One region of the Micromonospora marincola genome, then DNA from elsewhere that is predicted to be linked to it. Evidence: predicted binding sites of a transcription regulator. Region 1 holds the regulator's gene; the other holds the start of a gene.
What was found. Region 1 encodes HspR, which represses chaperone genes until heat shock. Its sites were predicted from a motif close to TTGAGTNNNNNNNACTCAA; they were not measured.
Positions count from the first base shown of each region.

Region 2: a site for HspR is predicted at 2,377-2,395, ahead of lon (endopeptidase La). Genes of this name have one in related genera too.

Region 1 is NZ_JAXCFT010000002.1:534,263-541,585, forward strand. It holds gene SM450_RS07040 (winged helix-turn-helix domain-containing protein) at 22-240, shown strand; gene SM450_RS07045 (cation:proton antiporter regulatory subunit) at 316-816, shown strand; gene SM450_RS07050 (cation:proton antiporter) at 822-2,033, shown strand; gene SM450_RS07055 (hypothetical protein) at 2,219-2,647, shown strand; gene SM450_RS07060 (hypothetical protein) at 2,819-3,025, opposite strand; gene SM450_RS07065 (heat shock protein transcriptional repressor HspR) at 3,355-3,795, opposite strand; gene dnaJ (molecular chaperone DnaJ) at 3,820-5,007, opposite strand; gene grpE (nucleotide exchange factor GrpE) at 5,087-5,842, opposite strand; gene dnaK (molecular chaperone DnaK) at 5,891-7,323, opposite strand, start outside.
Region 2 is NZ_JAXCFT010000003.1:452,200-459,522, reverse strand. It holds gene SM450_RS10500 (DUF2726 domain-containing protein) at 1-80, shown strand, start outside; gene SM450_RS10495 (hypothetical protein) at 326-1,627, shown strand; gene SM450_RS10490 (histone-like nucleoid-structuring protein Lsr2) at 1,850-2,197, opposite strand; gene lon (endopeptidase La) at 2,418-4,739, shown strand; gene SM450_RS10480 (DEAD/DEAH box helicase) at 4,801-6,516, opposite strand; gene SM450_RS10475 (2'-5' RNA ligase family protein) at 6,663-7,196, shown strand.

The DNA.
Region 1 (7,323 bases):
CGTGCCATCCGGGGAGTGTGTATGCCCAAGCAGCAATATCAGGTGCTCGCAGACGAGCTGAAAAGCAAGATCGATTCGGGAGAGTGGCCGCCCGGCACCAAGCTGCCGAGCCGCGCCAAACTGTGCAAGGAGTACGGCGTCTCCGACACGGTGGTCGGCAAGGCAATGATGATCCTGCGCGCGACCGGGCTGACCGAGACGCTCGAAGGGGTCGGCGTGTTCGTTGCCGAGCCGAAGTAGCGAAAGGGGTGCCGGGGTCGGGCAGTGACTCGGCCCACGAACCACCACGTGCCTGGCAGAGGTAGCCTCACCGGCGTGCGAGTACGTGTCGAACAGACCGCCTTACCGGGAATCGGCGTACGTCATGACCTCATGACGGAGTCCGGCCGCCGGCTCGGCGTGGTCTCCCACCGCAATGGCCGCCGCGACCTGGTCCTCTACGACCCGGACGATCCCGACTCCTGTCAGCACGACATACCGCTGACCGACGACGAGGCGGAGGCGCTTGCCGACATCCTCGGCGCGTCGCTGATGCTGGGTCAGCTCTCCGGGCTGCGCGAGCAGGCCGCCGGGCTGCTGACCGAGCAGATCGTGATCCCGGCCGGCTCGAAGTACGTCGGCCGGCGGCTCGGCGACACGAAGGCCCGCACCCGGACCAGCGCGTCAATCGTGGCCGTGCTGCGTCAGGGCGAGGTGAACGTCTCGCCCGACCCCACCTTCCGGTTCGAATCCGGCGATGTGGTCGTCGTGGTCGGTACCCGTCAGGGTCTCGACGGCGTCACCGCGATCCTCGCCGAGACCGATCCGGACGGCTGACGCGTATGCACGAAACCACCATCCTGCTCATCGAGGTCGGGGCGCTGCTGCTCCTGCTCGGCCTGCTCGGCCGGCTGAGCCGTCGCGTCGGCGTCTCGCCCATCCCGTTGTACCTGCTCGCCGGCCTCGCCTTCGGGCACGGTGGCCTGCTGCCACTCAACGCCAGCGAGGAGTTCTTCGCCGTCGGCGCGGAGATCGGCGTCATCCTGCTGCTGGTCATGCTCGGTCTGGAATACAGCGCCAACGAACTGGTGGGCAACCTCCGCTCGGCGGCGCCGGCCGGCGTGATCGACGCGGTCTTCAACGCGCTGCCCGGCTTCGCCTTCGCGCTGCTGCTGGGCTGGGGCTGGGTCGCCGCCGTGGTGCTCGCCGGCGTCACCTGGGTGTCGTCCTCCGGGGTGATCGCCAAGGTCCTCGGCGACCTGGGCCGGGTCGGTAACCGGGAGACGCCGGTGATCCTCTCCGTCCTCGTGATCGAGGACCTGGCGATGGCCCTCTACCTGCCACTCGTCACCGCGCTGCTCGCCGGGGTCGGCCTGGCCAAGGGCGGCTTCGCGCTCGCCGTCGCGGTGCTCACCGTGGTCGTCGTGCTGGCCGTGGCGATCCGGTACGGGCACCTGATCTCCACCGCCCTCTCCGCCAAGGATCCGGAGGCGCTCCTGCTCGGAGTGCTCGGCCTGACCCTGCTGGTCGCCGGTCTCGCGGCGAAGCTCCAGGTCTCCGCCGCGGTCGGCGCGTTCCTGGTCGGCATCGCGCTGTCCGGGCCGGTCGCGCACCACGCCACCCAGTTGCTCTCGCCGCTGCGGGACCTCTTCGCCGCGGTCTTCTTCGTGTTCTTCGGGCTGGTCACCAACCCGCTCGACATGCCGCCGGTGCTGCTGCCCGCGCTGCTGCTGGCCGTGACGACCATGGCGACGAAGGTGGCCACCGGCTACCTGGCCGCCCGCCGGGCCGGAATCGCCGAGCCCGGACGCTGGCGGGCCGGCCTCGCGCTCACCCCGCGCGGTGAGTTCTCCATCGTCATCGCCGGGCTTGCCGTCTCCGCCGTCTATCCGGTGGAGCCGAAGCTGGCGGCGCTCGCCACCGCGTACGTGTTGATCACGGTGGTGACGGGTCCGCTGCTCGCCCGGTTGCCGGACACGCCGTGGTTCAAGCAGTGGCTGCGCCAGCGCGCCGCCGCCACCCGGGCCGCCGCCGCGGTACGGGTGAGCGACTGACCTCGGCCCGGCCGGATCGGCGACTCAGCCGGTCCGGTCCGGCGGTCCGGCCCGGCGAAGGTTGTCAAATTGATTCCGGGAAGGTCTACCACTGCTCCACCGAACCGCGTTAACGTGTCGCCCCAGCAGCCAGGATCTGCGGGTGGCCAGCGGCGCACCCGCCGGGGAATGCGGAAGGTCGGCCGGTGAGCGTGCGGGAAGAGACGTTTCACGGCTTCGCCAACCCCGTCGACCCCTCGTCCGCCGAGCTGCGGGCCTGGGCCTACCAGCCGGACTCCGTGCCGCTGACCTCGATGCCGCCGGACTGGGACCTGCTGGTCGCCGGTGACCACCTGGTGCAGACGCTGTTCGAGTTGGCCATGGACCAGAACTGTCCGGCCCGCCGGTTCGCGCTCCACTGCCTCTACATCTACGCCGCCGACGGCATCCGGACGAACTTCCGCGCCCACCCGAAGCGCCGCTTCCGGAAGCTGGTCGAGCAGTCCGAGCGGTCCGGCGACGACCTGATGCGCAACTGGGCGCACAACAGCCGGGTGCTGCTCGCCCGCCCGGATCTCTTCGTCTACCGGGACTGGTGCGAGGGCGGCCTGGTCCGCGAGAACCGCCGCCTCTGACCCACCACCCCCGGTAAGTGTGAGAGGGGGTGATCATGGAGTTGGCGGCGTCGATGGAGATCGACACCGCCGTCAACCTCATGATCACTGCGTTGAGGGCGGGGGGCGGGAGGCGTGAGGCGTGCGGGCCGGGGCCCCCCGTGGGTCCCGGCCCGTTCGGCGGCGGATCAGTCAGGTCGATCCGCCCTGCTTCCTGCGCCGTTCGTCGTCCCTGGCGCGGTCCACGCCGTGGTCGGTCTGGTCGGCGAAACGCCCTTCCTTGACCTTGTCGCTGAAGCGGCCCTCGGTGACCCGGTCGAACCGCTCCCGGACGTTCTCGGCCACCTTCTCCAGGCGTTCCTCCGCGCGCTCCGCCACCTTCTTCGCCGGTTCCGCCATGGCTCCCCCCGCCAGCCCGGATTCCGTTTCATGGCTTTTGTCCCTGAGCAGAAGCCTAGTGGAACTCACCCCGTCGCACCCCACTTTCCGCAACCTCCGCGCCGACCGGCACGGCTGGAACGCCACGGGTCTCTCAGCGGCCCGGAAACACCCGTGGCGTTCCACCGACCAGCTCTGCAGCCACGGAGGCAGCAGCGGGCAGCGGGCAGGGGCGGAAGCGGCCGAAGGCCGGCACGGCCCCGGGAACAGCGGGGCGTGCCGGCCTCCGGACGAGCACGAGCACGAGGGCGAGCGGCGAGCGGCGAACGGCGAGCGGCGAACGGCGCTCGTCAGCGGTCGGGCGTGCGGCGGGGGCGCCAAACGACGAGCGCGGTGGAGGTGCGGTTGGTGGGCACCAGATCCCCGCGGGCGAAGCCACCGAGCGACTCCAGCTCGGCGATCCGCCGGTACGCGGCGTCCAGCTCCGCCTCCAGCCGGGCCACCCGCTGGTGCGCCTCCTCAAGCAGCCGCTCCAGCCCGATGATCCGCTTGACCCCGGCCAGGTTGATCCCGTCGTCCTGACTGAGCCGCTGCACCTCGCGGAGCAGCACCACGTCCCGGACGCTGTACCGGCGACCACCACCGGTGGCCCGGCCGGCCTGCACCAGGCCCAGCCGGTCGTACTGGCGCAGTGTCTGAGGGTGCATGCCCGCCATCCGCGCGGCCACCGAGATCATCAAGATCTTGGCCTCATAGGCCGGGTCACCCGAACCGACGTACTCCTCCGACATGCCCGCTCACCTCCGCTGCCGCCGTCAACTGAATCGACGTACCCGCGCTTCGAGATGTTCCCGCGCGGCGGGCGGGGTCTGCTCCGCGAAGGTCTCCAGCGCCGCCCGCGCCTCGTCCGAGACCGTCGCCGGGATCACCACGTCGAGCGTGACCAGCAGGTCACCGGCGCGGCCGTCCTTGCGTACGACGCCCTTGCCGCGAGCCCGCAGCACCCGCCCGGCCGGAGTACCCGGCGGCACCCGCAGGGTCACCGCGCCGTCAAGCGTCGGGACCCGCAGGTCGGTGCCGAGCACGGCCTCGGCGTACGTGATCGGGACGCTCAGGGTGAGATCGTCCCCGGTGCGCCCGAACAGCTCGTCCGGGCGGACTTTCACCTGCACGAACAGATCGCCCGCCGGGCCACCCCGCTCGCCGGGCTCGCCACGGCCGGCCAGCCGGATCCGTTGCCCGTCGGCCACCCCGGCCGGGAAGCGGACGTTGAGCGTGCGGGTCTTGGTGACGCCGCCGGTGCCCTGGCACTCCGGGCACTTCTCCTCCACGACCGTGCCGACGCCCTGACAGTTGCGGCACGGCTCGGAGAAGCTGAACGACCCCTGGTTGCGGGTGGTCACCCCGGCGCCGTGGCAGACCGGGCAGGCCACCGGCTGCGTGCCCGGCTTCGCGCCGTTGCCGTGGCAGGTGTCGCAGACGCCTGGGGCGCGCAGTGTCAGCGGCAGCGTGACGCCACGGACCGCGTCGCCGAAGTCGAGCCCCACCTCGGTCTCGACGTCCCGGCCCCGGGACGGGCCGCGGGCACGGGTCGCGCCGCCCGCGCCGCCGCCGGAGAAGATCGTGCTGAACAGGTCGGTGAAGCCGCCTCCGCCGAACCGGGTGTCACCGGCGCCGGGGCCGCCACCACCGAACAGGTCTGAGACGTCGAACGGCGCGCCGCCCGGTTGGCCGGCGCCCCGGGCGCCGCGCCGGAAGGCGCCCGACCCGAAGAGCGACCGCATCTCGTCGTACTCGCGTCGCTTCTTCTCGTCGCCGAGCACCGCGTACGCCTCGGAGACGGTCTTGAACCGCTCCTCGGCCTTGACGTCACCGGGGTTGTGGTCCGGGTGCGACTCCCGGGCCAATTTTCGGTACGACTTCTTGATCTCGTCCGAGGAGGCGGACTTGTCCACGCCCAACGCGGCGTAGTAGTCCTTCTCGATCCAGTCCTTGGAACTCACCGGTCCACCCCCTTCCACGGGTCGAATCCCGGTCGTCCCGCCCGCCCGGTGGGGGCGGGCGGGACGTCACGGGTCGGCACTACTCCGGTTCCGCGACCGCGACCATGGCCGGCCGCAGCAGCCGCTCGCCGAGCTGGTAGCCCCGGCGCATGACCTGCACGCAGGTCGGCTCGGTCACGTCGGTGGACGTCTGGTGCGCCACCGCCTCGTGCCGGGTCGGGTCGAACGGGTCGCCCTGCTCGCCGAACGCGGTCAGGCCGAACTTGCCCAGCGCGGCGGTGAGTTGCTCGGCCACGCTGCCGAACGGGCCCACCAGGTCGCCGTGCTCGCGGGCCCGGTCCAGGTCGTCGAGGATCGGCAGTAGTGCGGTGAGCACCCCGCCGGTCGCCTGCTCCTGGACCAGGTTGCGGTCCCGTTCGACCCGCTTGCGGTAGTTTGCGTACTCCGCCGAGACCCGCTGGAGGTCGCGGGTGCGTTCCTCCAGGTCGGAGCGGAGCGACTCCAGTTCGGCGCCGAGCGGCTCCGCCTTCACGCCGCTGGTCTCCTCGTTCGGCTCGGCCGGCGAGTCGACCACGGGCGGCCCGGGGACCTCGTCCTCACCGCCGATCTCGTCGACCACGACCTCGGCCTCTTCGACCAGGCCCTCGGCGGGCGCGTCGGCGGCGGCGTCGGCCGCAGCGGCGGCGTCCGCCGGCTCGTCGGTCACCTTGCCGAGCTTGCGCTTGTCGCGGATGACGACCCGCGGCTCGTCACTGGCATGCTTGCCGGCGCCCGCGGAGCCACCCGGCGCCGACCCGGTGGAACCCGGGTCGGCCGCTCGTGGCTTGTCCGTCATGCGGTTACCTCATCCCTGTGCGGTGCGAGTCGTGTCCGGGGACCACCGTCACTTCTTGTCCTCGTCCACGATCTCCGCGTCGACCACGTCGTCGGCGCCGCCGGCCTGCGGCCCACCGGTCGCACCCGCGCCCGGTCCGGCCGCACCGGGAGCACCCGGCTCGCCCTCCTGCTGCTGGGCGTAGAGCAGCGAACCGGCCTGCTGGGACACCTGCGCCAGCTTCTCGTGCGCGGCCTTGATCTTGTCGATGTCCTGCCCGCCGAGAGCGCTGCGCAGTTCGCCGAGCGCCTCGTTGAGCTGGTCACGGTTCTCACCCGGCAGCTTGTCGCCGCTCTCGGCGAGGAACTTCTCGGTCTGCCACTGGAGGGCCTCGGCGACGTTGCGGGTCTCCGCCTCCTCGCGGCGGCGCTTGTCCTCGTCGGCGTGCTCCTCGGCGTCCCGGCGCATCCGCTCGATGTCGTCCTTCGGCAGCGAGGAGCCGCCGGTGATCGTCATCTTCTGTTCCTTGCCGGTGCCCAGGTCCTTGGCGTGCACGTTGACGATGCCGTTGGCGTCGATGTCGAACGTGACCTCGATCTGCGGCACGTTACGCGGGGCCGGCGGAAGACCGGTCAGCTCGAAGGTGCCGAGCTTCTTGTTGTAGGCCGCGATCTCCCGCTCACCCTGGAACACCTGGATCAGCACCGACGGCTGGTTGTCGTCCGCCGTGGTGAAGACCTCGGAGCGCTTGGTCGGGATGGTGGTGTTGCGCTCGATCAGCTTGGTGAAGATGCCGCCCTTGGTCTCGATGCCCAGGCTCAGCGGGGTCACATCGAGCAGCAGGACGTCCTTGACCTCGCCCTTGAGCACGCCGGCCTGGAGGGCGGCGCCGACGGCGACGACCTCGTCCGGGTTGACGCCCTTGTTCGGGTCGCGGCCGGTGAGCTGCTTGACCAGGTCGGTGACGGCCGGCATCCGGGTCGAGCCGCCGACCAGGATGACGTGGTCGACGTCGGAGACCTTGATCCCGGCGTCCTTGACGGCCTGCTCGAACGGGCCCTTGCAGCGGTCCAGCAGATCCTGCGTCATCCGCTGGAACTCGGCGCGGCTCAGCGTCACGTCGAGGTGCAGCGGGCCGGCCGAGCCGGCGGTGATGTACGGCAGGTTGATGTTGCTGGTGGTGGCCGCGGACAGCTCGATCTTGGCCTTCTCGGCCGCCTCCTTGAGCCGCTGCATGGCCATCTTGTCCTGCGAGAGGTCGATGCCGTGCTCGCCGCGGAACGTCTTCACCAGGTGGTCGATGATCCGCTGGTCCCAGTCGTCGCCGCCGAGCTGGTTGTCGCCGCTCGTCGACTTGACCTCGACGACGCCCTCGGCCAGCTCCAGCAGCGACACGTCGAAGGTGCCGCCACCGAGGTCGAAGACCAGAACGGTCTGCTCCTTGGAGCCCTTGTCCAGCCCGTACGCCAGGGCGGCGGCGGTCGGCTCGTTCACGATCCGCA
Region 2 (7,323 bases), on a different contig from region 1:
GCGAACGGGTGCGGCGGCTCGCCGACAGGCGCGATTCCCTCGACGGCGGCTTCGCCTTCGACCATCTCTGCGCCGACTGATCCGCCGATCCGGTCACCGTCCGGTCACGCAATTTTTTTCCGATCTCCGGTTGAACCTTCGCCGACGGCACTCCGTACCTAAGCGGGAATGGACGCAGATCCCCCGCCGCGCCACCGACGGCGCGGAGACGGTGCGGAAGGGCATCGTCGGCCATTGACGCGCGACCGCAACGTCGCAGTGGTCCCACCCCGAGTTTCCGCCGGGATCACGAGTCAGCTACCGGATCGAGAAGGAGAGCAATTCGATGCGCAGGTCCACACGGGCGCGCCGGTCATCCGGTAACGCGCGGAGCAAGCGGATGCTGGCCGTGGTCGGCACGCTCGCGGTCTTCGGCGGCATCGTCGCCGTCACCCAGATCTCGTCCGCCCAGGACCAGCGGAGGACCACCCGTGTCGCCTCGGCGTCCTGCGTGGCCTCGAGCCCGGGGGCGACCGCTCCGGGTGGTCAGGGCAGCACCACCCGGACCTGGCAGAACGGCCGCTGGGTCCGCAACCACTGGGGTGACGGCCAGATGTCGTCGGCCGAGTGCCAGCAGACCAAGGCGGGCGGCGCCGGCGCGGGCAACCCGACCGTGGCCTGCCCGGACGTCAAGAGCAAGCTGCCGCAGGTGCCCGCCCGGGCGCGCGCCGAGGTGGACCGCAACCTGGCCCTGCTGGACACCCAGATCGCCGAGGCGAACCGGCGGCTCGCGGCCGAGGGACGTAACGGCGGCGACTTCATCAACAACGCCATTCTCCGTCCGCTCGCCGACAAGCGGACCGCGACGCTCAACCGGATCGCCACGGCGATCGGGCGTGGCGGCCAGCGTCCGCAGGGCCTGGACAAGCTCGCTCCGTGCGCCCTCACCGACAACGCGCCGAACGGCGGCCAGAACGGCGGCGGCAACAACGGTGGGAACAACGGCGGCCAGAACGGCGGCAACAACAACGGCGGCCAGAACGGTGGCAACAACGGCGGCAACAACGGTGGCAACAACGGTGGCAATAACGGCGGGAACAACGGCCTCGAGGTGCTGGCGAAGGACTGCGCCAACAGCAAGCTTCAGGGCCACGACGGCTTCCAGAACGGCAACCGGTGCGTGAGCACCGCCTTCGGCGAGGTCGGTGCCGCGGCGAGCAACCCGTCGCTGCTGATCACCCAGTTCCCGAACCAGGTGCAGCGCAACCAGCCGTTCACGCTCCGGGTCACCACCAAGAACCTGGTGCGGGACCGCTTCCTCGCCGCCGGTCAGGGTGGCTACTACCTGGAGAGCTCGCTGCTCAACGACCAGGGCCTGGTGCGCGGCCACTTCCACACCGCGTGCCGGATGCTCGGCAGCACCCGGCAGCCCCCGAACCCGCAGGACGTGCCCGCCTTCTTCGTCGCCACCGAGGACGGCAAGGGTGGCAACCAGCCGGACGACGTGCTGATCCAGATCCCCGGCCTGCCGGACTCGGGCCTGGCCCAGTGCTCGGTCTGGGCCGGTGACGGCTCGCACCGCATCCCGATGATGGAGCGGGCCAACCAGACCCCCGCCATCGACGTGGTGCGCATCCAGGTCAACTGAGTTCGAACACCGACGGCCGGAGCCGCCCGGGACATCCCCGGGCGGCTCCGGCCGCTTCGCGTGCGACCTCGCCCCGGTCCCGGCTCGGCGCGGGTCGGCCGGAGAAGAAGTTTCATGCCGTGGTGATCCTGCCGGATGAAAATTGGCGACCGGCAAAAGCAATCCGGGGCCACGCTGATTTCTCAGCGTGACCCCGGGGTGCCCGACGGTGAACCGGGAGGCTCAGCGGTTCTTGTACGCCTCCACCACCGAGACCGGGATGCGCCCCCGCTCGGAAATCTCGTGGCCGTTCTTGGCGGCCCATTCCCGGATGGCGCGGTTCTGCTCGCGATCCATTCCCGAGGTGCTCGGCCGGGTGGCGCGGCGCGGCGCGCGGCCGGCGTCGGCCGGACCACGGCCGATACGCCGGCCAGCGCTGATGTACGGGTCGAGCGCCTTGCGCAGGACGCCCGCGTTCTCGTCGGAGACGTCGATCGTGTATGCCACGCCGTCCAGGCTGAACTCGACGGTCCGATCGGCCTTTCCGCCGTCGAGGTCGTCGGTCAGAACGGTGATTACTTTCCTTGCCATCGCCATTACTCCCTGTGTCGGGCGGGGTGTGGCTAAGAGTTTGACCTACCTGGCGGTAATTCCGCAACAATACCCGCCCCTTTCCATTCGGCGGGTCGCGAAATCGGTGGTCCGGCAAATGGCCGGGCGCGGACCCGTGGCGTGGGTCACACTCCGGAACAAGGGGCACGGTTTGTTACTTGAGTCAGACACGCTCAACCAACGTGATGGCAGGTGTTCGATGGCAACTCTTCCGGTACTTCCCCTGACCGACGCCGTCCTGCTGCCCGGGATGGTCATCCCGGTGACCCTCGACCCCACCACCCAGGCCGCGGTCGACGCGGCCCGCGCGACAGGCGACAAGGAACTGCTGGCCGTGCCCCGCATCGACGGCGAGTACGGGTCGGTGGGCGTGGTCGCCACCATCGAGAAGGTGGGCCGGCTGCCAAGCGGTGAGCCGGCGGCAGTGGTCCGCGGTCTCGCCCGCGCCCGGATCGGCTCCGGCGTGCCCGGCCCCGGCGCCGCCCTCTGGGTCGAGGCGACCGCCCTCGACGAGCCCGCCCCGGCCGGCCGGGCCCGGGAACTCGCCCGCGAGTATCGGGCGCTGACGACCTCGGTGCTCCAGCAGCGCGGGGCCTGGCAGGTCATCGACGCCATGGAACGGATGACCGACCTCTCCGAGCTGGCCGACTCGGCCGGCTACGCGCCCTGGCTCAGCCTGGCGCAGAAGACCGAACTGCTCGCCGCGCCGGACGTCACCGCCCGGCTGGAACTGCTTGTCGGCTGGGTGAAGGAACACCTGGCCGAGCAGGAGGTCACCGAGCAGATCAACACCGACGTCCGGGAGGGGCTGGAGAAGTCCCAGCGGGAGTTCCTGCTCCGGCAGCAGCTCGCCGCGATCCGCAAGGAACTCGGCGAGGACGAGCCGGACGGCTCCGCCGACTACCGGGCCCGGGTCGAGTCCGCCGACCTGCCGGACAACGTCCGCGACGCGGCCCTGCGCGAGGTCGGCAAGCTGGAGCGGGCCAGCGACGCCTCACCCGAGGCGGGCTGGATCCGCACCTGGCTCGACACGGTGCTCGAAATGCCGTGGAGCACGCGTACCGACGACAACACCGACCTGGCCGCGGCGCGGGCGGTGCTCGACGCCGACCACGCCGGCCTGGCCGACGTGAAGGACCGCATCCTGGAGTACCTCGCGGTGCGCAACCGCCGCGCGGAGCGCAACCTGGGTGTGGTCGGCGGGCGCGGCTCCGGCGCGGTGCTCGCCCTGGCCGGCCCGCCCGGCGTCGGCAAGACCAGCCTCGGCGAGTCGGTCGCCCGGGCGCTCGGGCGCAACTTCGTCCGGGTCTCCCTCGGCGGGGTACGCGACGAGGCGGAGATCCGTGGCCACCGGCGCACCTACGTCGGCGCGCTGCCCGGCCGGATCGTGCGGGCCCTGCGCGAGGCCGGCTCGATGAACCCGGTCGTGCTCCTCGACGAGGTCGACAAGCTGGCCGTCGGTTACGCCGGCGATCCGGCGGCGGCCCTGCTGGAGGTGCTCGACCCGGCGCAGAACCACACCTTCCGCGACCACTACCTCGAGGTCGACCTCGACCTGTCCGACGTGCTGTTCCTGGCCACCGCAAACGTGGTGGAGACCGTGCCCGGCCCGTTGCTGGACCGGATGGAGCTGGTCACCCTGGACGGCTACACCGAGGACGAGAAGGTGGCCATCGCCCGGGACCACCTGCTGCCCCGGCAGCGGGAACGGGCCGGGCTGACCGCCGAGGAGGTGACAGTCGCCGACGAGGCGCTGGCGCTGATCGCCGGCGAGTACACCCGGGAGGCCGGGGTCCGGCAGCTCGAACGGGCGCTGGCGAAGATCCTGCGCAAGGTGGCCGTCGCGCTTGCCACCGACCCGGCGCCGGTCCGCGTGGACGCCGGCAACCTGGCCCGCTACCTGGGCCGGCCGAAGTTCACCCCGGAGTCGGCCGAGCGGACGGCGGTGCCCGGCGTGGCCACCGGCCTGGCCGTCACCGGGGCCGGCGGCGACGTGCTGTTCATCGAGGCCACCGGCATGGAGGGCGAGCCGGGGCTGACCCTGACCGGCCAGCTCGGCGACGTGATGAAGGAGTCGGCGCACATCGCGTGGTCGTACCTGCGCTCCAACGGGCGGCGGTACGGGCTGGACCCGAACGCCCTCGCCGGGCGGCGGATCCACCTGCACGTGCCGGCGGGCGCGGTGCCCAAGGACGGCCCGAGCGCCGGCATCACCATGGTGACCGCGCTGGCGTCCCTGGTCACCGGTCGGCCGGTCCGGCCCGAGTTCGGGATGACCGGCGAGGTGACCCTCTCCGGCCGGGTGCTGCCGATCGGTGGCGTGAAGCAGAAGCTGCTCGCCGCGCACCGGGCCGGCCTGACCGAGGTGATCATCCCGAAGCGCAACGAGCCGGACCTGGACGACCTGCCGGCCGAGGTCCGCGCGGCGCTTACCGTGCACACCCTCGCCGACGTCGCGGACGTGCTCGCTCTGGCGCTGCGCCCCGCCGAGGTGGACGCGCAGACCCTCGCCACCGTCTGAGGTGCAAGGAGGGGCCCCCGCTTAACGCATTCTGCATAAGCGGGGGCCCCGCTTAACACCATCAGTGGCGGTCGGTGCCGTCGCGGTCGCGCCGGACGGTCGCCTTACGGCCCTTGATGGTGCTCCCGCGCAGCCCCTGGATCACCTCGTCGGCCAGCGCCTGGGGCACCTCGACAAGCGAGAACCGGTCCGCGATCTCGATCGAGCCGATGTCCCGCCCGCTGGCCCGGGTCTCGCCGGTGATCGCGCCGACCAGGTCCTGCGGCCGTACCCCGGCCCGCCGGCCCAGTCCGATGAAGACCTGCGTGGTGCCGGCGGCGCGGGAGCGTACGCTGCCGCGCCGGTCCCGGCTCTCGGGCCCGGTCCGCCCGTCGCGGGCCGGGCGGACGGCGACCTGCGGGATCTCCTCCTCGTCGGCCGTGCCGGGCAGGGTGGCCTCGTGCGCCAGCCGTACCGCGGCGAGCGCGACCTCCATCAGGTCGAACTCGTCGGTGAGCGACTCGACGACCGCCCGGAACGGCTCCAGGTCGTCTTCGAGCACCGACTCGCGCACCGCGGCCTGGGTCAGCTCGAACCGCCGGGTCCGCAGGTCGGCGACCGTCGGGATCTTCTCGACCACGATCCGCTGGCCGGTCACGCGCTCGATCGTCTTCAGCATCCGGTGCTCGCGCGGCTCGGCGAGGGTGATCGCCACGCCCTCCCGGCCGGCCCGGCCCACCCGGCCGATCCGGTGCACGTACGACTCCGGCGCGGACGGGACGTCGTAGTTCACCACGTGGGTGAGCTGCTCGACGTCCAGCCCCCGGGCCGCCACGTCGGTGGCGACGAGCAGGTCGGCGGTGCCGGAGCGCAGCCGGCCCATCACCCGGTCCCGCTGCTCCTGGCTCATCCCGCCGTGCAGCGCCTCGGCCCGGTAGCCGCGGCCGTTCATCGTCTCGGTGAGCCGGTCCACCTCCTCGCGGCTGCGGCAGAACACGATCGCCGCGGTGGGGGACTCGACGTCCAGCACCCGGCCCAGCGCGGCCGGCTTGTGCGCCCGGGCCACCAGGTAGGCGCTCTGCCGCACCCGGGGCGCCGCGCCGGCCACCTGTCGCTCGCGCTCGATCCGGATGCGGACCGGATCGGTCAGGTGCTGGCGGGCCAGCCCGTCGATCCGCGCCGGCATGGTGGCCGAGAAGAGCACCGTCTGCCGGCCGGCGGGGGCGTGCTCCAGGATCGCCTCGATGTCCTCGGCGAAGCCCATGTCGAGCATCTCGTCCGCCTCGTCCAGCACCACCGTCGTCAGCGAGGACAACCGCAGCGTGCCCCGGGCGATGTGGTCGAGCGCCCGGCCGGGAGTGGCCACCACCACGTCCACGCCGTGGTCGAGGGCGCGCAGCTGGCGGCCGATCGGCTGCCCGCCGTAGATCGGCAGCACCCGGGCGCCCAGGTCCTTGCCGTAGCGGTGGAACGCCTCGGAGACCTGCACGGCCAACTCCCGCGTCGGCACCAGCACCAGCGACACCGGGTCGCCGTCCGGCCGCGTGGTCGGCATCCGCTGCAACAGCGGCAGGGCGAACGCGGCGGTCTTGCCGGTGCCGGTCGCCGCCTGGCCCAGCAGGTCCTGACCGGCCAGCAGCGGCGGGATGGCCTCGCGCTGGATCGGGGTCGGCTCCTCGTAGCCCAGGGCGGCCAGCGCCCCCAGCAGCTCGGTGCGCAGCCCGAGATCCGCGAAGGCGGTGGCGTCCTCGGCGTCGGCGGGGGTGGCGGGGTCGGTCGGGGTCGGTGCGGCGCTCATGTGACAAGCTTTTCATCACCGCCCGACGCGGGTCGCGGCGACCGGCGCAAACGTTCGCCACGCCACCCGGGCCGGCCCCCGTGGGCGGCTCGGCGGACCCGGCCCACGGGACGTCGTGGCGCGTCGCCGGGGTCTAGCCTGATCTGGTGCGGACGGTGGAACTGCTCTGCTCGCCGGAGCTGGACGCGACCGTGCGGGCGGCCTGGAGCCGGCTCGCCGCCGCCGGCCTGCCCAGCATGGCCCGCAACACGCACCCGACGAACCGGCCGCACCTGACGCTGGCCTCGGTCGACGTGTTCCCGCCCGGCGCCGAGCAGCGCCTGGCCGATCTCTGCGACGCCGCGCTGCCGCTGCCCGTGCGGCTGGACCGGCTGGCGGTCCTCGACGGCAGCGCCCCGCTTGTCTGGTTGGTCCACCCGACGCCGCAGCTTGTCGCGCTGCACGGCGCGGTCTGGGACGTGCTGGCCGAGGCGACCGGCGCGCACCCGTGGCACCTGCCGGGCCGGTGGGTTCCGCACCTGAGCCTGGCGTTGCGCTTCCGGGGCGCGGACCGTCGCCGGGCCCGGGCGGTCGCCGGGGCACACCGTCCGGCCGGCGAGTTCGTGGCGGCCCGCAGCTACGACGGCGACACCCGTACGGTGAGCGAGCTGGCCGCCGCCTGCCCCCGCCCGGGCGGCTGAGCCGGAGTCGACGGTGTAAAGAGAAACTGTTCGGAGGATATCCGGGCATTACGCGCGGCGACACCCTCTCGGCTCATTACCGTGTGTTATGGCTTGATTACACCGTGTCCTGCCGAGAGGGGACGGA